DNA from 3 places in the Pseudomonas sp. PVC-3-1 genome. Region 1 is predicted to be linked to each of the others. Evidence: predicted binding sites of a transcription regulator. Region 1 holds the regulator's gene; each other region holds the start of a gene.
What was found. Region 1 encodes LexA, which represses DNA repair genes until DNA is damaged. Its sites were predicted from a motif close to CTGTNTNNNNANACAG; they were not measured.

Region 1 (6,926 bases):
GGCGCTGTGGCGCAGTGACCTTGAGGCGCTGCAGGGCGCTCAGGGCCAGTTCGGCGGAGGCGCGGTTGTTGCACACCAGGCCCATGTCGCAGCCAGCGCTCAGCGCGGCCTCGATGCGATTGGCGGCATCGCCGACCACGTGGGCGCCGGCCATGGACAGATCGTCACTGAAGATCACCCCGCCGAAGCCCAATTCTCCGCGCAGGATGTCCTGCAGCCAGCGGCGCGAGAAGCCTGCTGGGTTCGGGTCGACCCGCGGGTAGATCACATGGGCCGGCATCAACGCATCCAGTTCGCCGGACAGGCGCTGGAATGGGACCAGATCCACAGCCCGAATCTGCTCCAGCGTGCGCTCGTCCTCGGGAATCCCCACGTGGGAATCCACCTCCGCCCAACCGTGGCCGGGGAAGTGTTTGCCGGTGGAAGCCATGCCGGCGGCGCGCATGCCACGAATGAACGCACCCGCCAACGTAACGGCGCGCTCCGGGTTGCCTTCGAAAGCGCGGCTGCCGACCACGGCGCTGCGCTGGTGATCCAGGTCCAGTACCGGGGCGAAGCTCAGATCGAGCCCAACCGCCAGCACTTCGGTTGCCATCAGCCAGCCGCACTGCTCGGCCAGTCGTTCGGCGTTGGCATTATCGGCAATGGCGCGCATCGCCGGCAGGCGCAGGAAGCCCTGGCGCAGACGCTGCACGCGCCCCCCCTCCTGGTCTACGGCCAGAAGCAGGTCGGGGCGTACTGCGCGAATAGCCGCCATCAGCTCGCGCACCTGGCGCGGCGACTCGATGTTGCGGGCAAAGATGATCAGGCCACCGACTTCCGGGTGGCGCAGGATCTGACGGTCCTCGGCGGTCAGCCAGGTGCCGCCGATGTCGAGCATCAGGGAGCCTTGCATGTGCATTCCTTTCAATTCAGTTGCGCCGCCTGCCAGTCGGGACAGGCGGCCTCTTCGATTCTGACCCGGCAATGGAGCGGCACCCGCGGGAAGAGTTCCAGCAGGTCGTCATTGCGCAGGCGGATACAGCCGTGGGACAGCGGCATGCCCATGGGCTCGCAGTCGGGCGTGCCGTGCAGGTAGATGTAGCGACGGAAAGTATCGACCTCCCCCATCCGATTGCGCCCCGGTTCGCAGCCACTGAGCCACAAGATGCGCGTAAGTATCCAGTCGCGACCGGGAAAGGCCTCGTGAAGCTCGGCCGTCCAGGTCTCGCCGGTCCAGCGTCGCCCCTTCAGGACCGCACCTTTGGGCAAGCCCTCGCCAATACGCGCACGGACCTGGTGCAAGCCGCGCGGTGTGCAGCCGGAGCCGTTGCGCTCCCCCGCGCCGTTGGCGGCGCTGGATACCGGAACACGCAAGACAAGACGCCCCGCGGCAAAGCCGTAGAGCATCTGGTCAGCAAGGGAGATATGGAGAAGATCAAGATCAGCCATGGCCGGCTACTGTAGCCGATCGGACCGACGCAGCCCAGCGCGAAGCCGGGCCCGGATCAGACCTTGGCGGGAGCCTGTGCGGCGCTCGACTTGGTGCGCGGCTTGAGCTGGGCACCGGCCAGCGACGGATCGCTCACACCGCTATCGGCACGCATGCCGGCAGCAAGGAACGGCACCATCAGGCGCATCACCTGCTCGATGGAAGTGTTCACGCCGAAATCGTTCTCGGCCATGGCGCGCAGTGCCTTGATGCCGGACATGCTGAACACGGCGGTACCCAGCATGAAGTGCACGCGCCAGAACAGCTCCAGCGGCGGCAGGCGCGGCGCGGATTCATGCACCAGCAGCATGTAGCGGCGGAACACCTTGCCGTAGACCTCTTCGAGGTACTTGCGCAGATGGCCCTGGCTCTGGCTGAAGGCCAGACCCAGCAGGCGCATGAAGATCGACAGGTCGTTGCCGCTACGAGGCTTCACCGCCATGGCCTGGACCACGAGCAGCTCCAGCAGCTCTTCCAGGGTGGCGCGCGGCGCATCGGGCTTGGCCTGGCGGCGATCCAGTTCCTTTTCAAGGCTGGCGCAGAACGGGCCGAGGAAGCGCGAGAAGACTGCCTGGATCAACGCCTTCTTCGAGCCGAAGTGATAGTTCACCGCCGCGAGGTTCACCCCCGCCTTGCTGGTGATCAGACGCAAAGAAGTTTCGGCGAAGCCTTTCTCCGCGAACAACTGTTCCGCAGCATCCAGGATGCGTTCGACGGTTTCCGACTGGGCCATGGCTACTCCGCCTGACAAACACTTGTTTGAAACATACGTTTCAGCGTCTTGTATTGTCAAGCAAAGTGCGATGGATTGTTACCAATATCATGGCAATGCGACGAGACACCGTACTTATCCTAAATAAGAAGACAGCAAGACGCTTGCCAAAGACCAAAGGTTACATGCACGAACGTTCCACCGACAGCCGCGACCAATAAAAGCATTGCCAGCCCGCCATCACTGTATATAATCCCAGGCACTGTATAAAAAGCCAGAGTATGGACATGCTGAAGCTCACGCCGCGCCAAGCCGAGATCCTCGCCTTCATCAAACGCTGCCTGGAAGCCAACGGCTACCCGCCCACCCGCGCGGAAATCGCCCAGGAGCTCGGCTTCAAGTCGCCCAATGCTGCCGAGGAGCACCTGAAGGCCCTCGCCCGCAAAGGCGCCATCGAAATGACCCCGGGCGCCTCCCGTGGCATTCGCATCCCCGGCTTCGAGCCCAAGACTGCCGCCAACGACGACGAATTGCCGATCATCGGCCGCGTCGCCGCTGGCGCGCCGATCCTCGCCGAGCAGAACGTCGACGACACCTGTCGGATCAACCCCACCTTCTTCAACCCGCCGGCCGACTATCTGCTGCGTGTGCGCGGCCAGAGCATGAAGGACGTCGGCATCATGGATGGCGACCTGCTCGCCGTGCATGTCACCCGCGAGGCGCGTAACGGCCAGATCGTGGTTGCCCGCCTGGGTGAAGAGGTAACGGTGAAGCGCTTCAAGCGCGAAGGCAGCAAGGTCTGGCTGCTTGCCGAGAACCCGGAGTTCGCCCCCATCGAGGTCGATCTCAAGGAACAGGAACTGGTCATCGAAGGCTTGAGCGTCGGCGTGATCCGTCGCTAACAGGAGACATCCATGCAGTACCCGCAGCCGCAGAACCTGCCGCAACTCCCGCTGTTCCAGGAAGCACTCTGGGCAAGCGGTACTGCTCCCCTGCTCCCGGAGCTGATGGAAGAAGAGCCCATCGCCGATGAAAGCGCCTTCAGCGAAATTGCTCTGCGCGGCCTCCCCGGCCAATGCCTGATGTTACTGGCGCCGATGCTCCGCGAACTGAGCGAGGAAAGTGACTCGCGCTGGCTGACCCTGATCGCCCCGCCGTCCAGCCTGACGCCGGACTGGCTGCGCAAGGCCGGCCTGAACCGCCAGGGCATCCTGCTGCTGCCGGCCCGCGATCAGGCCGCAGCGCATGCGCTGGCCTGCGAAGCGCTGCGTCTGGGCAACAGCCACACCGTAGTGAGCTGGCTGAACCTCAGCGCGAAAGCGCGCACGCAACTGTCCCGCGCTGCCGTCGCCGGCCAGGCGCAGAGCCTGAATATTCGTCTGGGTTGATTGGAGCGAGAAGCTTCGCCGCGAACGCGGCGAAGCGGAAGAACTCAGTGCAGGACGCGAGGGCCTTCGTCGTCCATGCTCATGTCGCCACCTTCGGCGAGACGACCAGCCATCTGTACACCGACATTGAACATCGCCTTGGCGATCTCGATGTGTTGGCCCTGCAGGAAGCCCTTGGCATCGGCAGAGAACTCCAGGGTCACCAGCGCCTCCTCCTCGTCCGCACGACGCAGCACAATGCGCCCGTCAGGCAGCTCGACAATTTCCAGAAATGAGGTTGGCATAGCGACGTTCTCCACAGCAGAACGCGTAGTGTAACAGCCACATTCGCTACACCCTAGCCAAAGCTTGCGCGGACCGACCGGAAGGCCGGCACGCCGTGAGGCAGGGATCAGAGCTCGGTGAGCGATGCGCGGAAGCGCAGCACCAACTCCTTGATGGATTTGCGCCAGGCCTCCAGCTCGTCATTGCCCAACGCGGTAGGCGCTTCATCGTCGACATTGATCGCCTGGATCAGCGGCTGAGTGGGATCGACCTTGGCTTTCTTCGGCTCGCTCGGCGGCTGGAACAGCTCGGCATAGGCAGCCAACAGGCGGCCCAGCCAGGCTTCCGGCGATTGCGCCAGTTCGACCATTTCCGCCAGCTCCGGGCTCGGAGCGGCAGCCAGCACCTGGGCGTTCAGCAGGATATCGACGCGCGGCGCACCGGCCTGGGGCAGGCGGTAGTAGCCGGCGATTTCATGGGCCACGCCCAGCACCGCTCCGTAGAGATGGAACAGCGCCGCTTCGCGCTCGGCCTGGATACGCGCCTGGGCGTTCATCGCGCGCGCGGCTTCGGCGCTGCGCCAGGCTTCCAGGGCCAGGCCGGCGAAGAACAGCTTCTGGTTGGTGCGGGTATAGAGTTCGTTCGCCATGACCAGGCCCTCTGCAGTCGACTTCGGCAGTATAAGCACGCCCCGCCTCAGCGGGGCGCGCCTTCCATCAGCGCTTGTCTTCGACCTTCCACTTGCCGCCGTCGAAGAACGCACGCCAGCCAGTAGGCTTGCCGTCGACCTCGGACTGCACGTACTGCTCCTTGGTCTTGCGGCTGAAGCGGATCACCGCCGGGCGGCCATCCGGGTCTTTCGCCGGAGCGGAGAGCAGGAAGTGGTACTTCGGATCCAGTTCTTCCTTGTGCGGCACCAGCTCGGCAACCAGCGGAGCACGGGTCTCGCGGTTCTTCGGGAACTGGCTGGCGGCCAGGAACAGGCCGGAAGCACCGTCACGCAGTACGTAGATATCGTCCACCTTCTCGCACTTGAGTTCCGGCATGCGGATGGCGTCCATCTTCGGCGGCGCGGGCTCGCCGCTCTTCAGCAGCTTGCGGGTGTTCTTGCAGGTCGGGTTGGTGCAACCGAAGAACTTGCCGAAGCGGCCGGTCTTGAGCTGCATCTCGCTGCCGCACTTGTCGCATTCCAGGCTCGGGCCTTCGTAGCCCTTGATGCGGTACTGGCCTTCCTCGATCTCGTAGCCGGCGCAATCGGGGTTGTTGCCGCAGATGTGCAGCTTGCGTTTTTCGTCGACCAGATACGCATCCATGGCGGTGCTGCAGATCGGGCAACGATGCTTGCCGCGCAATACGCGGGATTCGGACTCGCCCTCGTCATCCGCGGCGATTTCGTCGCCCGGAATCAGGTTCACGGTCGCCTTGCAGCGCTCTTTGGGTGGCAGGCTGTAGCCCGAGCAGCCGAGGAACACGCCGGTGGACGCGGTACGGATCATCATCGGCCGGCCGCACTCGCGGCAGGGGATGTCGGTCAGGGTCGGCTGGTTGGCGCGCATGCCATCGTTGGAGGCTTCGGCCAGGTCGAGCTTCTTGCGGAAGTCGCCGTAGAACTCGTCCAGCACGTTTTTCCAGTCGCGCTCACCCTGAGCCACGTCATCGAGGTTCTCTTCCATGCCGGCGGTGAAGCCGTAGTCCATGAGGTTGGAGAAGCTCTCGTTGAGGCGGTCAGTGACGATGTCGCCCATTTTCTCCGCGTAGAAGCGGCGGTTGTGGGTGGTGACGTAGCCGCGCTCCTGGATGGTGGAGATGATCGCCGCGTAGGTGGACGGACGGCCGATACCGCGCTTTTCCAGTTCCTTGACCAGGCTGGCTTCGGAGAAGCGCGCCGGCGGCTTGGTGAAGTGCTGGCTCGGATCGAGCTTGAGCAGCTTCATGGCATCGCCCTGGTTCATTTCCGGCAGGACATCGTCCTCGCCCGGCTTGCTCTGCTGCGGCAGCACCTTGGTGTAACCGTCGAACTTGAGGATACGGCCCTTGGCGCGCAGCTCGAAGTCACCGGCAGCGGCGCTGACGGTGGTGGACAGGTACTCGGCCGGCGGCATCTGGCAGGCCACGAACTGGCGCCAGATCAGGTCGTACAGGCGCTCGGCGTCGCGCTCCATGCCCGACAGCTGGGTCGGACGCAGGTTGACGTCGGAAGGACGAATCGCCTCGTGCGCTTCCTGGGCGCCTTCCTTGCTGGAGTAGAAGTTAGGCTTGGCCGGCAGGTATTTCTTGCCGAACTCGCTGTCGATGAAGCCGCGCACCATGTCGATGGCGTCGGCCGACAGGTTGGTCGAGTCGGTACGCATATAGGTGATGTAGCCAGCTTCGTAGAGACGCTGGGCCATCATCATGGTCTTCTTCACCCCGAAGCCCAGGCGGTTGCTCGCAGCCTGCTGCAGGGTGGAGGTGATGAACGGCGCCGAGGGCTTGCTGGAAGTCGGCTTGTCTTCGCGCTTGGCGATGCTGTAGCTGGACGCCTTGAGCTTCTCCAGGGCAGCAGTGGCCTGGGCTTCGTTCAGCGGCTTGAAGGCTTCGCCCTTCTCGCGCACGACTTCGAAGCGGACCTTGTCGTTTTTCGGCGTGCCGAGGTCGGCGTGCACTTCCCAGTACTCTTCCGGGACGAAGGCGCGGATCTCGCGCTCACGCTCGACCACCAGTTTCACGGCAACGGATTGCACGCGGCCAGCGGACAGGCCGCGGGCGATCTTGGCCCACAGCAGCGGCGAGACCATGTAGCCCACCACGCGATCGAGGAAGCGACGCGCCTGTTGGGCATTCACGCGGTTGATATCCAGCTCGCCGGGCTGGGAGAAGGCCTCCTGGATGGCCTTCTTGGTAATTTCGTTGAAGACCACGCGCTTGTAGCGCGAGTCGTCGCCGCCGATGGCCTCGCGCAGGTGCCAGGCAATGGCCTCCCCTTCGCGGTCCAAGTCGGTTGCGAGATAAATGGTGTCGGCATCCTTGGCCAGACGGCGCAGTTCCTCGATCACCTTTTCCTTGCCGGGCAGGATCTCGTACTTGGCCTTCCAGCCGTGCTCCGGGTCGA
Region 2 (6,926 bases), 1.2 Mb from region 1:
TGCTTGCCGTCGCGCTGGAAGATATCGTGCTCGCGCACGTTCACCACTACGTAAAGGTCGCCCGCCGGGCCACCATGGGCGCCGGCCTCGCCTTCGCCGGTCAGACGGATGCGGTCACCAGTATCGACGCCGGCCGGCACTTTCACCGACAGGGTCTTGTGCTCTTCCACCCGGCCCTGGCCATGGCAGGAACCACAGGGGTCGGTGATCATCTTGCCGCTGCCATGGCAACGCGGGCAGGTCTGCTGCACCGAGAAGAAGCCCTGCTGCATGCGCACCTGGCCGATACCACCGCAAGTGGTACAGGTGACCGGCGTGGTGCCGGGCTTGGCGCCGCTGCCGCTGCAGGTCTTGCAGCCGACCAGGGTGGGAACGCGAATGGTCACGGTGGTGCCGCGAACTGCGTCTTCCAGGTCGAGATCGAGGGTGTAGCGCAGGTCCGCGCCACGGGCCGGGCCGCCACGGGAACCGCCGCGACCGCCGCCGCCACCGAAGAAATCACTGAAGACATCGCCGAAGATGTCCGAGAAGCTCGCGCCGCCGAAGCCGGCACCGCCGCCACCCATCTGCGGGTCGACGCCGGCATGGCCGTACTGGTCGTAGGCCGCGCGCTTGCTGGCGTCGGACAGGACCTCGTACGCCTCGTTGGCCTCCTTGAATTTATCCTCGGCCTCCTTGTCGCCGGGATTGCGGTCCGGGTGGAACTTCATGGCGAGCCGGCGATAGGCCTTCTTCAGGTCCGCTTCGCTGGCGCCGCGCTCGACACCCAGTACCTCGTAAAAATCACGTTTGGCCATAACTTTCCTGCACTCTAAAAACCGTTCCCCCAGACACGCCAACGCGGGAGCAAGCCCCCGCGTGACGTTTCATGCGCACCGACACGCTGGTCGGTGCGCCGGAGCGGAAGCAAGCACGCGGCTTACTTGTTCTCCTTGACCTCTTCGAACTCGGCGTCGACGACATCGTCGCCAGCCTTGTCGTCAGCGGCCTCGCCCTGAGCGGCAGCACCCGGCTGCGGCTGTTCGGCGTACATCTTCTGCGCCAGCGGGGTGGACGCCTGGGACAGCGCGTTCATCTTCGCTTCGATCTCGGCCTTGTCGTCGCCTTTCACGGCAACTTCCAGCTCGCCGAGAGCTTTCTCGATGGCAGCCTTCTCCTCGGCAGTGGCCTTGTCGCCAGCCTCGGTGACCATCTTGCGAGTGGCGTGAACCAGCGCGTCGCCCTGGTTGCGGGCTGCGGCCAACTCCTCGAACTTGCGGTCTTCCTCGGCATTCGCTTCGGCGTCGCGGACCATCTGCTGGATCTCGTCCTCGGACAGACCGGAAGAGGCCTTGATCACGATGGACTGCTGCTTGCCGGTGGCCTTGTCCTTGGCGCCCACATGCAGGATGCCGTTGGCGTCGATGTCGAAGGTCACTTCGATCTGCGGCACACCGCGCGGAGCCGGCGGGATGTCGGCCAGGTCGAACTTGCCCAGCGACTTGTTCTGGCCGGCTTGCTTGCGCTCGCCCTGCAGAACGTGGATGGTCACGGCGCCCTGGTTGTCATCGGCAGTGGAGAACACCTGCGACTTCTTGGTCGGGATGGTGGTGTTCTTGTCGATCAGCGCGGTCATCACGCCACCGAGGGTTTCGATACCCAGGGTCAGCGGGGTGACGTCGAGCAGCAGCACGTCCTTCACGTCGCCGGCCAGTACGGCGCCCTGGATGGCAGCACCCATGGCAACGGCTTCGTCCGGGTTGACGTCCTTGCGCGCTTCCTTGCCGAAGAACTCGGCAACGGTCTTCTGCACCAGCGGCATGCGGGTCTGGCCGCCGACCAGGATCACTTCGTCGATCTTCGACACGTCCAGGCCTGCGTCCTTGAGCGCAACGCGGCACGGCTCGATGGTACGGGTGACCAGGTCTTCCACCAGGGATTCCAGCTTGGCGCGGGAAACCTTGACGTTCAGGTGTTTCGGGCCGGAGGCGTCAGCAGTGACGTACGGCAGGTTGACGTCGGTCTGCTGGGTCGAGGACAGCTCGATCTTGGCTTTTTCGGCCGCTTCCTTCAGGCGCTGCATGGCCAGCGGGTCGCCCTTGAGGTCCATGCCGGATTCTTTCTTGAATTCCTCGACGAGGTAATCGATCAGGCGCAGGTCGAAGTCTTCACCACCCAGGAAGGTGTCGCCGTTGGTGGCCAGTACTTCGAACTGGTGCTCGCCATCGACTTCTGCGATCTCGATCACGGAAACGTCGAAGGTACCGCCGCCCAGGTCATACACGATGATGGTGTGGTCGCCCTTGGCCTTGTCCAGGCCGTAGGCCAGCGCGGCCGCGGTCGGTTCGTTGATGATGCGCTTGACGTCCAGACCGGCGATACGGCCGGCGTCCTTGGTGGCTTGACGCTGGCTGTCGTTGAAGTAGGCCGGAACGGTGATGACCGCTTCGGTGACCGGCTCGCCCAGGTAATCCTCGGCGGTCTTCTTCATCTTTTTCAGGACTTCAGCGGAGACCTGCGGCGGAGCCATCTTCTGACCCTTGGCCTCGACCCAGGCGTCGCCATTGTCAGCCTTGACGATCTTGTACGGCACCATCTTGATGTCTTTCTGTACGACGTCTTCTTCGAAGCGACGGCCAATCAGGCGCTTCACGGCGTACAGGGTGTTGGTCGGGTTGGTCACGGCCTGGCGCTTGGCCGGCTGACCTACCAGGATTTCGCCGTCGTTGGCGTAGCCGATGATCGACGGGGTGGTACGAGCGCCTTCGGCGTTCTCGATGACCTTGACGTTACCGTTCTCCAGGATGGACACACAGGAGTTGGTGGTCCCCAGGTCGATACCAATGATTTTGCCCATATTTCACTCTCCAGAAATTAGATTCCGCGCTGACCCTGTTGCGGGTCTTTGGCTCGGTTGATTACCCAGATGGGGACCGGGTGGTGGATTTCAAGCCTTCTCGTCGATCGAAGGCGGAGTTTGTTCAGGTGCCTTGCTGACCACGACCATGGCCGGACGCAGCAGGCGACCGTTGAGCAGGTAACCCTTCTGGAACACCTTGACCACGCTACCCGGCTCGAGACGGATGCTCTCTTCCATGGCCATGGCCTGGTGGTGTTCGGGGTTGAACGGCTCGCCGTGCGGGTCGACCGGCTCGAGGTTGTAGCGCGCCAGCGTGTCGTGGAACATCTTCAGCGTCAGCTCGATGCCTTCGCGCATCGGCTTGATTGCTTCGTCTTCCGGGTTCGACATCTCCAGCGCGCGCTCGAGGGTATCGACGATCGGCAGCAGGTCGCCGGCGAATTTCTCCAGGGCGAACTTGTGCGCCTTCTCCACGTCCTGCTCGGCACGGCGGCGGACGTTCTGCAATTCAGCGACGGCACGCAGGCTTTGATCCTTCGCCGCGGCGACCTGTTCTTCCAGCTCCAGCACGCGGGCGTTCAGGTCCCCGGTAGCGCCGGTTTCCGGCTGCTCGTTGAACTGGGAATCCTGAGTCTGTTGTTCGTCAGACATGCCACTCTCCTAAAAAAGAAAATAAGCCTTTGAAAACAAAGCGAACCCAATGGTCCGCGGCTCTGCCGACTATATGGGGCGCCTTTTTTTGACTTCAAGGGCGGCAAGCTCAAGGCACCCACATCAAGCACCCCACAGACGACGAAGGAGAATTGCCAGCGGCCGAAAATACTGTATAAATAACCAGACATTTCTACGGAGCCGCCGCCCATGCTGGTTCACCTGTCTGTGCACAACTACGCCATCGTCGAGCACCTCGATCTCGAGCTCGCCGCCGGCATGACCGTGATCACCGGCGAGACGGGCGCCGGCAAGTCGATCATGCTCGACGCCCTCGGCCTCGCCCTCGGTGACCGCGCCGACAGCGGCGTGGTGCGCCCCGGCTCCGACAAGGCAGACATTCTCGCCAGCTTCGATGTCAGTGCGATTGCCGAAGCCCGCGACTGGCTCGCCGAGCGCGACCTGGAGCAGGACGGGCCGTGCATCCTGCGCCGAGTGATCACCGCCGAAGGCCGTTCGCGCGCCTACATCAACGGCTCACCCTGCCCGCTGGGCGACCTCAAGCACCTGGGCGAGTTGCTGATCGATATCCACAGCCAGCATGAGCATCAGTCGCTGCTCAAGGCCGATACCCACCGCCGCCTGCTCGACGAGTACGCCGGCAGTCAGGACCTGGCGCGCCAGGTGCATCTTGCCGCGCAGCGCTGGAAGCAGACCCGCCAGGAGCTGGACCGCCTGTCGCGCAACGGCGAAGAGCAGCGCGCCCGCCACCAGTTGCTCAGTTATCAGCTGGAAGAGCTGGAAAACCTCGGCCTGGGCGACAACGAACTGGAGTCACTGGAGGCCGAGCACAAGACTCAGAGCAATGCCGGCAGCCTGATCGCCGCCTGCCGCCAAGTAGTCGAACTGTGCAGCGAGAGCGATGCCGGCAACGTGCTGTCGACGCTGACCTCCAGCCTCAACCGCCTCACCGCTTTCCAGAGCCAGCCCGCCGCGCTGGGCGAAGCGGTGAACCTGCTGTCCAGCGCGCAAATCCAGGTGGAAGAGGCCATCGGCGAACTGAACCGCTTCGTCGACCACTTCGACGCCGACCCCCTGCGCCTTCAGCAACTGGAAGAGCGGATGGACACCATCTATAGCCTCGCGCGCAAACACCGCGTCCAGCCCCATGAACTACAGGATTTGCAGCAGCGTCTGCTGGACGAACTCGAAGCGCTGAACGCCGACGACGAAGCCGTCGACCGCCTGGGCGAGGAGCTCGCCGCCTACGCCCGCCATTACCAGGAGAAGGCCGCAGAGCTCAGCCAGCTTCGTCGCACCGCCGCACCGCAACTTGCCAAGGCCGTGGAAGTGGAGATGCAGCGACTGGGGATGCCGGGGGGCCGCTTCGCCATCGAACTGCGCGACGCCACTTCCGATGAGCCTCAGGTGAATGGTCTGGAACAGTTGGAATTCCTCGTCAGCGCCAACCCCGGCCAACCACTGAAGGGCCTGGCCAAGGTTGCCTCGGGCGGCGAATTGTCGCGCATCAGCCTGGCGATCCAGGTGATCACCGCGCAGACCTCACGCACTCCCACGCTGGTCTTTGACGAGGTGGACGTCGGCATCGGCGGCCCCACCGCCGAAGTCGTCGGCCAACTGCTGCGCCGCCTGGGCGATCGCGGCCAGGTGCTGACGGTCACCCATTTGCCGCAAGTCGCGGCACAGGGACACCAGCACCTGTTCGTCCACAAGGACCGCGACACCAGCGAAACCCGTACCGCCGTGGCCAACCTGAAGAAGTCCGAGCGCATCGAAGAAATCGCCCGCATGCTCGGCGGCGTCGACCTGACCAAGGAATCCCTGGCCCACGCTCGCAAGATGGTCGATTCCGCAGTCCAGAACTGACCTGTAGGAGCGAGCTCGCTCGCGAACTGCTTGGCCCTGAGGCAACCGGGAATTTTGTTCGCGAGCAAGCTCGCTCCTGCATGGAAGCCCCAAACGAAAACGGCGACCCGAGGGTCGCCGCCTTTGCATCTGCGTACGCTTATTTCTTCTTGCGCACGTAGAGCACCAGATTGTGATCGACGAGCTCGAAGCCGCGCTCCTTGACGATCTCCTTCTGGCGCTTCTCGATTTCCGAGTCCATGAACTCGATGACTTCGCCGGTATCGACGCAGACCATGTGGTCATGGTGACCGCTGTCGGCCAGTTCGAAGACGGCATGGCCGCCATCGAAGTTGTGGCGCACCACCAGGCCGGCGGCTTCGAACTGGGTCAGGACGCGGTAGACAGTGGCCAGACCAACGTCCTCACCCGCCTCCATCAGCGCTTTGTAAACATCCTCTGCGCTCATGTGGCGCTGCTCGGCGGAATCGAGCATCTGGAGGATCTTGACGCGCGGCAGTGTGACCTTCAGTCCGGCTTTGCGCAGTTCGCTATTTTCAACCATGTGTGCTTTCTCGGCGCGGAATGCTTCGCAGCATCTCTCAATACAGGTATGATCGGGATTTCGTCGCTCAGCCAAGATAGTGGAAGTCACCCCTTGATGCAAAACGCCAAGCTCATGCTGACCAGTCTCGCTTTCGGGCTGGGACTCGCCGCACTCGCCGGTTGCTCGTTCCCGGGGGTCTACAAGATCGATATCCAGCAGGGCAACGTTGTAACGCAGGACATGATAGACCAGTTGAAGCCCGGAATGACCCGGCGCCAAGTGCGGTTTATCATGGGCAACCCCCTGATCGCGGACACCTTCCACCCCAATCGCTGGGACTATCTGTACAGCATCCAGCCCGGCGGCGGTCAGCGCCAGCAGGAGCGGATGAGCCTGTTCTTCGGCGCAAACGATCAACTGATCGGCCTCAACGGCGACTTCATGCCCGGCGTCAGCCGCGACGAGTCGATCCTCGGCAAGGACGGCGTTGCCCCGCCGCTGGCCCCGGAAGCGCCGCAGCAGCAGCCCGAACAACCCAAGGAAGAACCGGCCAAGCCCGGCTCCGTGGAAGAGCAGATCCAGAAGGAAGTCGACCAGGTGGAAACCGTACCGATCCCGACTCCGGAACCTCTGGACAAGAATCCGCAATAAGGGATTCGCTCCAACGAAAACGCCCGGCCTATGCCGGGCTTTTTGTTGCCTGTGCCTTCATCGCATGAGGATCACGCATCGCACCGGAATCAGCCGCGCGCCGCCTTGGCCCGCGCGGCCCGCTGCTTACGCACTTCCTTCGGATCAGCGATCAGCGGGCGGTAAATCTCCACCCGCTCGCCCTCTTCCAGCACACGTTCCTCGGGCCTGAGCACCGCCTTGCCGAAGATGCCCAGCGGGCAGCTCTGCACATCCAGGCCGGGAAATTGCGCGGCGATGCCGGACAGCACCACCGCCTCGCGCATCCGCGTGCCGCGCGGGACACTCAGGCGCAGCAGCGCCTGCTTCTCCGGCAACGCGTAGACGACCTCG
Region 3 (6,926 bases), 1.6 Mb from region 1:
GCAGCGTGGGATTCGGGGAAGCCGTAGCTGCCGAAACCCTTGATCTGCTCGAAGATGCGGTCGATGTATTCCTGGGTGTAATCCTTCGCCAGCATGCGCTCCGAAAGCAGCTTGCGATGCGGTTCCAGCCCGCCGTGGCGCTTCCAGGCGGCCATCGAGCGGCGCAACTGGTCGGCTTCGCCAGGTGTGTATTCGGCGGCGATGATCGCCAGTTGCATCACCTGTTCCTGGAACAGCGGCACGCCGAGGGTGCGCTCGAACACCGGCTCCAGCTCCTTGGAGGGATACACGACCGGCTCTTCCTTGTTCCGCCGGCGCAGGTAGGGATGGACCATGTCGCCCTGGATCGGGCCGGGGCGGACGATGGCGACCTCGATCACCAGGTCGTAGAAAGTCTCGGGCCGCAGGCGCGGCAGCATCGCCATCTGCGCGCGTGACTCGATCTGGAACACGCCCACGGTGTCGGCACGGCTGATCATGGCGTAGGTCTCCTTGCACTCCTGCGGTAGCGAGGCGAGGGTGTAGCGTTCCCCGCGATAGCGTTCGATCAGGTCGAAACAGCGGCGCAGGGCGCTGAGCATGCCCAGGGCGAGCACGTCGACCTTGAGCAGGCCGACGGCGTCGAGGTCGTCCTTGTCCCACTGGATCAGGGTGCGCTCGGGCATCGCCGCGTTTTCCACCGGCACCAGGGTTTCCAGTGGCTGCTGGGAAATGACGAAGCCGCCGGGGTGCTGCGACAGGTGTCGCGGGAAGCCGACCAGTTGCCCGGTCAGGGCCAGCACACGGCGCAGGATCGGACTCTCCGGGTCGAAGCCGGCTTCGCGCAGGCGGTCGGCGTGCGGCGCCTCGCGGCTCCAGGCGCCGCAGCAGTCGGCCAGTGCGCCGACCTGGTCCGGCGGTAATCCCAGCGCCTTGGCCACATCGCGCACCGCGCCGGCGCCGCGGTAGGTGCTGGCCACGGCAGTGAGGGCGGCGCGGGTGCGGCCGTAGCGACGGAACACGTACTGGATGACTTCCTCGCGGCGGTCGTGCTCGAAGTCGACGTCGATATCCGGCGGCTCGTTGCGTTCGCGGGAGATGAAGCGTTCGAACAACAGGTGCACGTGCTCGCGGGTCGGGTCCAGTTCGGTAATGCCGAGGGCGAAGCAGACCACCGAGTTGGCCGCCGAGCCACGCCCCTGGCAGAGGATTCTCTGTGTGCGGGCGAAGGCGACGATGTCGTAGACCGTAAGGAAGTAGCTGTCGTACTTCAGCTCGGCGATCAGTGCCAGTTCATCTTCGACGCGTTTGCGAACGGCGGGGGTGGCACCGTCTTTCCAGCGTTGCAGGATGCCTTCCTCGGTCTTTTCCCGCAGCCAGGTGGTGGGCGTGTGGCCTTCGGGCACCAACTCGCGGGGGTATTGGTAATCCAGTTGACCGAGATCGAAGGTGCAACGCTCGGCGATCTTCACCGTCTCCGCCAGCAGTTCGGCTGGATAGATCGCCGCCAGCGCCTCTTTCGGTCGCAGATGCCGTTCGCCATTGGGATACAGGTACTGACCGGCCTCGTGCACCGGCAGGTGCTGGCGGATGGCGGTCATGCAGTCCTGCAGGGCGCGGCGGCCGCGGATGTGCATATGCACGTCGCCGCAGGCCACGGCGGGAATCTCCAGGCGAGCAGCCTGGCTCTGCAGGTCGCGCAGCCTGCCGGCGTCGTCCGGGCCCTTGTGCAGTTCGACGCCCAGCCAGAGGCGTTGAGGAAAGCGCTCGCGCAGCCAGAGGCCGTCGTCGTCCTGGTCGTCTTGCGGCAGCCAGATCGCCAGCAGATGGTCGAGATTGCCGTCGAAGTCCGAGCGTACCAGGCGATAGCTTCCCTTTTCGGCGCGTCGGCGGGCGTGGGTGATGAGGCGACAGAGGTTCTCGTAACCCGTGAGGTTCTCGGCCAGCAGCACCAGCTTCGGGCCTTGCGAGAGGCTCAGTTCGCTGCCGGTGATCAGCGGCAGCTCGTGTTCCTTCGCCGCCTGCCAGGCACGGACGATGCCGGCGAGGCTGCATTCGTCGGTGATCGCCAGGGAGCGGTAGCCCAGCTTCTTCGCTCGCCCGAACAGCTCGTCGGCACTGGAGGCCCCACGCTGGAAGCTGAAGTTGGACAGGCAGTGCAGCTCGGCGTAGCCGATGCCTTGATCCGGCGTGCTCATGCAAACCAGCCGTGCAGCAGCAGTGGCCCATCGTCGCCCACCGGGCGGAACACCCAGGCGCGCTGGCCGCTGCGGGTGCGTACCTGGTAGTAGTCGCGGCGGATGTCCTCGCCGTCCCACCAGCCGGATTCGATGCGCTCGGGGCCTGCCAGCAGGGTCGGAGCGAACTCGCGTAGTGGCTGGGGCTCCGCCAGCAGCCAGCCGGGGCGCGGAATGTCGGCGACTTGCGGGTGCGGGGTGGACTGCTCCTGCCAGGCACGCTCCGGACGGTGGTCGGCGCGAGCACCGAGACTGTGCACGGCGTCGTCGCCGAGCCGCGCGCGCAGGCGCTCGCGCAGTTGTTCCCAGGGCTGCGATTGCTGCGGGCGGTCGTCGAACAGCTCACGGTGTTGCGGCACGAAGGGCGGCAGGTCGTCGGCGATGAGTCGCACGCTGTGAACCGCGGCGCGCAATTGCAGTTGTTCCAGACGACCCCGACTCAGTTCGAAGAGCATGGCCGCCTCGCGCTCGGCGCTGAGCAGGCCGACGGGCATCTGCGTGTCGCTGCCTTCGTGGTGTTCCAGATGGAGGATGAAGCGCTGCACGCCGCTGTCGCGCCCGGCGAGGAAGGCGGCGAGATCGGCGGTCAGGCGGCGCAGCGGGAACAGCAGTGCCTGGGTGGATTCCACGTCGAAGTTCAGTTCGATGCGCGATTCGAAGCGATCTGGCGGCCGGTAGAACTCCAGGGCCAACGGCCGTTGGCCGAGCAAGGTGTCGACCTGCCGCAGCACCTGTGGTGGGAAGCGCCGGGCCAGGCTTTCGCGGGGCAGGGCGAGCAGTTGCTGCAAGTTGCGCAGGCCCATGCGGCTCAGCGAGGTGGCGGCATCGCGCTCCAGGCCAAGGCGCTCCAGCGGCATCCTGCCCAGGTACTGGCGCAACTGGTCGTTGTCGTGGATCGCCAGGCCGTCGTGGCCATTGGCGAGGATGCGTGCGGCCGCCGGGTTGGGCGCAGCGGTGATGCGGTGGCGGAAGCCCAGCCCGTTCAGCTCCTCACGCAGACGAGCTTCGAAGCGTGGCCAGGGGCCGAACAGCTGCAGGCTGGACTGCACCTCCAGCAGCAGCGCGCGCGGGTAATGCTGGCTGACTTGCGAGCTGAATCCGTAAGCCCAGGCAGCCAGCAGGTTCTGCCCGTGCTGCACTTCACGCAGGTCGTACTCGGCGGTTTCGAAATCGCGACTCAGTGCGTGGGCGGCGGTGAGCGACTGGCCAGGTTTGAGGCCCAGCGCCCGCGCCGCCGGGTTCACCGCCTGCAGCACACGGCGTTGGGTTGGCCCGGCGAGCAGTGCCAGGGCGGCGTCCGGCTCGGGACGACCACGGAGCACGCCGTCCATCGCCAGTTGCGGCAGGAGAATGCAGGCCCAGAGCATGCTGGCCTCAGTGCCAGGGCAGCGGAATAGGCCGCGCCGGCGCCAGGCCGCCACGGCACTTGAGTACGCGCAACTGCGCCGGGTTGGCGTCCAGCGCCAGGCGCAACGCGGCGGGCGACGGGTTGAGCGCTTCACGCTGCGAGCGGTAGGCGATAGCCAGGGTCTGCCCGGTTTCGGCGGCTACCTGCAAGCGACGCAGGGCGCGGTCGTCGGCCTGCTGCGGCCAGCACAGTACGGCGCCGCAGCTGCCCGAACGCAGACACTGTTCGGCGGCCCAGAGCGCATCACGGCCACTGGCCTGGACGATGGCGAGCTGGTTCAGAGCAACGCCGGCGGCCTGCCAGGCGGCCGGATAGGGCACATGGGGCGGTGCGACCAGCACGATGCGCTCGCCTGCTGCGCTGAGTCGCGCAAGGGTCGGCCAGACCAGTTGCAGTTCGCCGGTGCCTTCGGCAGCCAGGAGAATTTCACTGAGCGCCGCTTCCGGCCAGCCGCCGCTGGGCAGGGCTGCGTCCAGCGATGCATGACCGGTGGGCTGCTGGCTGGGTGGCAGCCCCTGGGGCTGGCCCTTCCAGACCTGGCGCTGGTGAAACAGGGTATCGAGTGCGACCACGCTACCCATCACGGCCTCCCGGCCGGCAAGCGGCGACAGTCATGCGCCCGGTGGCAGGGCCGGGGGAGGGGGATGGGGTGGCAGGGCATGGGATAGCTCGAATAATGCTGTATGGATATACAGTTTATCCGGTGGAAAGGCGCCGTCAATGGCGGTTGGTCTGGAGTCTTCTGTAAGAGCGGACTCCGTCCGCGATTATCCGATCCCACGGCCGAGATCGGCAGAGATCAAAGGAAAAGCCCCCGAATCGGGGGCTTTTCCTTTATAGCAGCGCGATTGATCAGCCAATCAGCTCGCGCACCCGATACCACGCCATGCCTAGCGCCAGCAGCGGCGAGCGCAGCAGCTTGCCGCCGGGGAAGGTCAGGTGGGGCACGGCGCTGAACAGGTCCAGCCCCTTGCTCTCGCCCTGGTGGATGGCCTCGGCGAGCAGCTTGGCCGACCAGTGCGTGACGTTCAGCCCGTGGCCGGAATAGCCCTGAGCGAAGTACACATTGGGATGCGACTTCAGCCGGCCGACCTGGGGGAAGCGGTTGGCGGTGATGCCGATCATGCCACCCCACTGGTAGTCGAGCTTCACCTGTTCCAGTTGCGGGAACACCTTGAGCACCTTCGGCCGCATGTAGGCGCCGATGTCCGCCGGGTCGCGCCCGGAGTAGTGACAGGCGCCGCCGAACAGCAGGCGGCGGTCGGCCGTCAGGCGGTAGTAGTCCAGTCCCACTTTCTGGTCGCACAGCGCCATATTCTGCGGGATCAGCTGTGCCGCCAGTTCCTCGGACAGCGGCTCGGTGGCCACCACGTAGCTGCCGGCGGGGAGCACCTTGCCGGTGAGCTTGGGTTCCAGCTCCTCCAGGTGCGCATTGCAGCCCAGCACCAGGGTCTTCGCCAGTACGCGGCCCTGCGCACAGTGCACGACAGCGGTCGCACCGTGCTCGATACGCAGCACCGGGCTCTGTTCGAAGATCTGCGCGCCGAAGGCCTTGGCCGCGCGGGCTTCGCCCTTCACCAGGTCGAGCGGGTGCAGGTGGCCCGAGCCCATGTCGACGTGTCCGCCGGCGTAGCAGTCGCTGGCGACCACTTCGCGCATGCGCTCCGGCGGCACCAGCCGGGTCTCGTGCGGGTAGTCCGAGGTGCTCAGCGACTCCTGCTCGCGGACCATGGCGGCGTATTGCGCCGGGGTATTGGCCAGCTCGCAGAAGCCCCAGCGCAGGTCGCACTCAATATCCAGCTCACGGATGCGTTCGGCGACCAGGGCCACCGAATCGACACCCGCCTGCTCTAGATACTGCACGCCTTCTTCGCCGACGTACTTGGCGAAGCCGCTGACGTCGTGGCCGATGCCACGGATCAGCTGCCCGCCATTGCGCCCGCTGGCGCCCCAGCCGATGCGCCGGGCTTCCAGCAGCACCACGGAGTGGCCACGCCGGGCCAGCTCCAGGGCTGCGTTCACGCCGGTGAAGCCGCCGCCGATCACGCAGACGTCCGCCCGCACATCCCCCGTGAGGGAAGGGTAATGCTGACGGTCGCGGGCGGTCGCGGCGTAATAGGACGCGGCGTGCTCCTCGGTGTGCTTCATGGGACTGTCTCGTTTCATTGGTTGAACTTGATCTTGCTCCAGCTGCGGGTCATCAGGCGCATGATCTTGGGCGGCGGCGCCTTGGCGATGTACAGCTTGTCGAGCACGGCCTGGCTCGGGTAGACCTCGGGGTTGTTCTGCATTTCCTCGGGCAGCAGGGTCTTGGCGTCAGCGTTGGCGCTGGGGTAGCCGACGTACTCGCTGATGCCGGCGATCACCTTCGGATCGAGGATGTAGTTGATGAACGCCAGGGCCTGTTCCGGATGGCCGGCATCCGAGGGGATCGCCATCAGGTCGAACCACAGGTTCGCGCCTTCCTTGGGAATGCTGTAGGCGATCTCGATGCCGTTCTTGGCTTCCTTGGCCCGCGCTGCCGCCTGGAACACGTCGCCGGAGTAGCCGAAGGCCACGCAGATGTTGCCGTTGGCCAGGTCCGAGATGTACTTGGACGAGTGGAAGTAGGTGACGTACGGACGCACCGCCACCAGCTTGGCCTCGGCCTTGGGGTAGTCCGCCGGGTTGGTGCTGTTGGGGTCCAGGCCCAGGTAGTTGAGCACCGAGGGGATCATCTCGTCGGGCGAGTCCATGAAGGCCACGCCGCACGCGCTGAGCTTCTTGATGTTCTCCGGCTCGAACAGCACGGACCACGAATCGATCTTGTCGACGCCCAGCACCTGCTTGACCTTGGCGACGTTGTAGCCGATGCCGTTGGTGCCCCACAGGTAGGGCACCGAATGCTTGTTGCCCGGGTCGTTCTGTTCCAGCAGCTTGAGCAGCGTCGGGTCCAGGTGCTTCCAGTTCGGCAGCTTGCTGCGGTCGAGTTCGAGGAACACGCCGGCCTGCACCTGGCGGGTCAGGAAGTGGTTGGATGGCACCACCACGTCGTAACCGGAGCGGCCCGCCAGCAGCTTGCCTTCCAGGGTCTCGTTGGAGTCGAAGACGTCGTACACCGGCTTGATCCCGGTGGTCTTCTGGAAACCGGCGAGGGTGTCCGGAGCGATGTAGTCGGTCCAGTTGTAGATGCTGACCGTCGGTTCAGCGTGCACGGCCGAGGCCATCATGGCCAGGGCGAAGGGCGCAAGGGTGCGCAGCAGTCTCATGGGGACTCCCGAATTGTTGTTGTGAAGTCGGTTGAGAGGGATCAGACGCTCAGC

Region 2: a site for LexA is predicted at 3,662-3,677, ahead of recN (DNA repair protein RecN). Genes of this name have one in related genera too.
Region 3: a site for LexA is predicted at 4,304-4,319, ahead of imuA (translesion DNA synthesis-associated protein ImuA). Genes of this name have one in related genera too.

Annotation. Positions count from the first base shown of each region.
Region 1 is NZ_CM172023.1:3,102,167-3,109,092, reverse strand. Features, by position in the region: gene nagZ (beta-N-acetylhexosaminidase) at 1-895, opposite strand, end outside; gene AC2T4A_RS14615 (L,D-transpeptidase family protein) at 907-1,431, opposite strand; gene AC2T4A_RS14610 (TetR/AcrR family transcriptional regulator) at 1,488-2,204, opposite strand; gene lexA (transcriptional repressor LexA) at 2,471-3,085, shown strand; gene sulA (SOS-induced cell division inhibitor SulA) at 3,098-3,571, shown strand; gene AC2T4A_RS14595 (hypothetical protein) at 3,616-3,855, opposite strand; gene AC2T4A_RS14590 (DUF6586 family protein) at 3,963-4,484, opposite strand; gene topA (type I DNA topoisomerase) at 4,552-6,926, opposite strand, start outside.
Region 2 is NZ_CM172023.1:1,948,967-1,955,892, reverse strand. Features, by position in the region: gene dnaJ (molecular chaperone DnaJ) at 1-797, opposite strand, end outside; gene dnaK (molecular chaperone DnaK) at 920-2,836, opposite strand; gene grpE (nucleotide exchange factor GrpE) at 2,927-3,490, opposite strand; gene recN (DNA repair protein RecN) at 3,701-5,377, shown strand; gene fur (ferric iron uptake transcriptional regulator) at 5,517-5,921, opposite strand; gene AC2T4A_RS09005 (outer membrane protein assembly factor BamE) at 6,018-6,554, shown strand; gene AC2T4A_RS09000 (RnfH family protein) at 6,644-6,926, opposite strand, start outside.
Region 3 is NZ_CM172023.1:4,731,801-4,738,726, reverse strand. Features, by position in the region: gene AC2T4A_RS21820 (error-prone DNA polymerase) at 1-2,177, opposite strand, end outside; gene AC2T4A_RS21815 (Y-family DNA polymerase) at 2,174-3,583, opposite strand; gene imuA (translesion DNA synthesis-associated protein ImuA) at 3,591-4,205, opposite strand; gene AC2T4A_RS21805 (NAD(P)/FAD-dependent oxidoreductase) at 4,477-5,772, opposite strand; gene AC2T4A_RS21800 (polyamine ABC transporter substrate-binding protein) at 5,787-6,872, opposite strand; gene AC2T4A_RS21795 (glutamine synthetase family protein) at 6,914-6,926, opposite strand, start outside.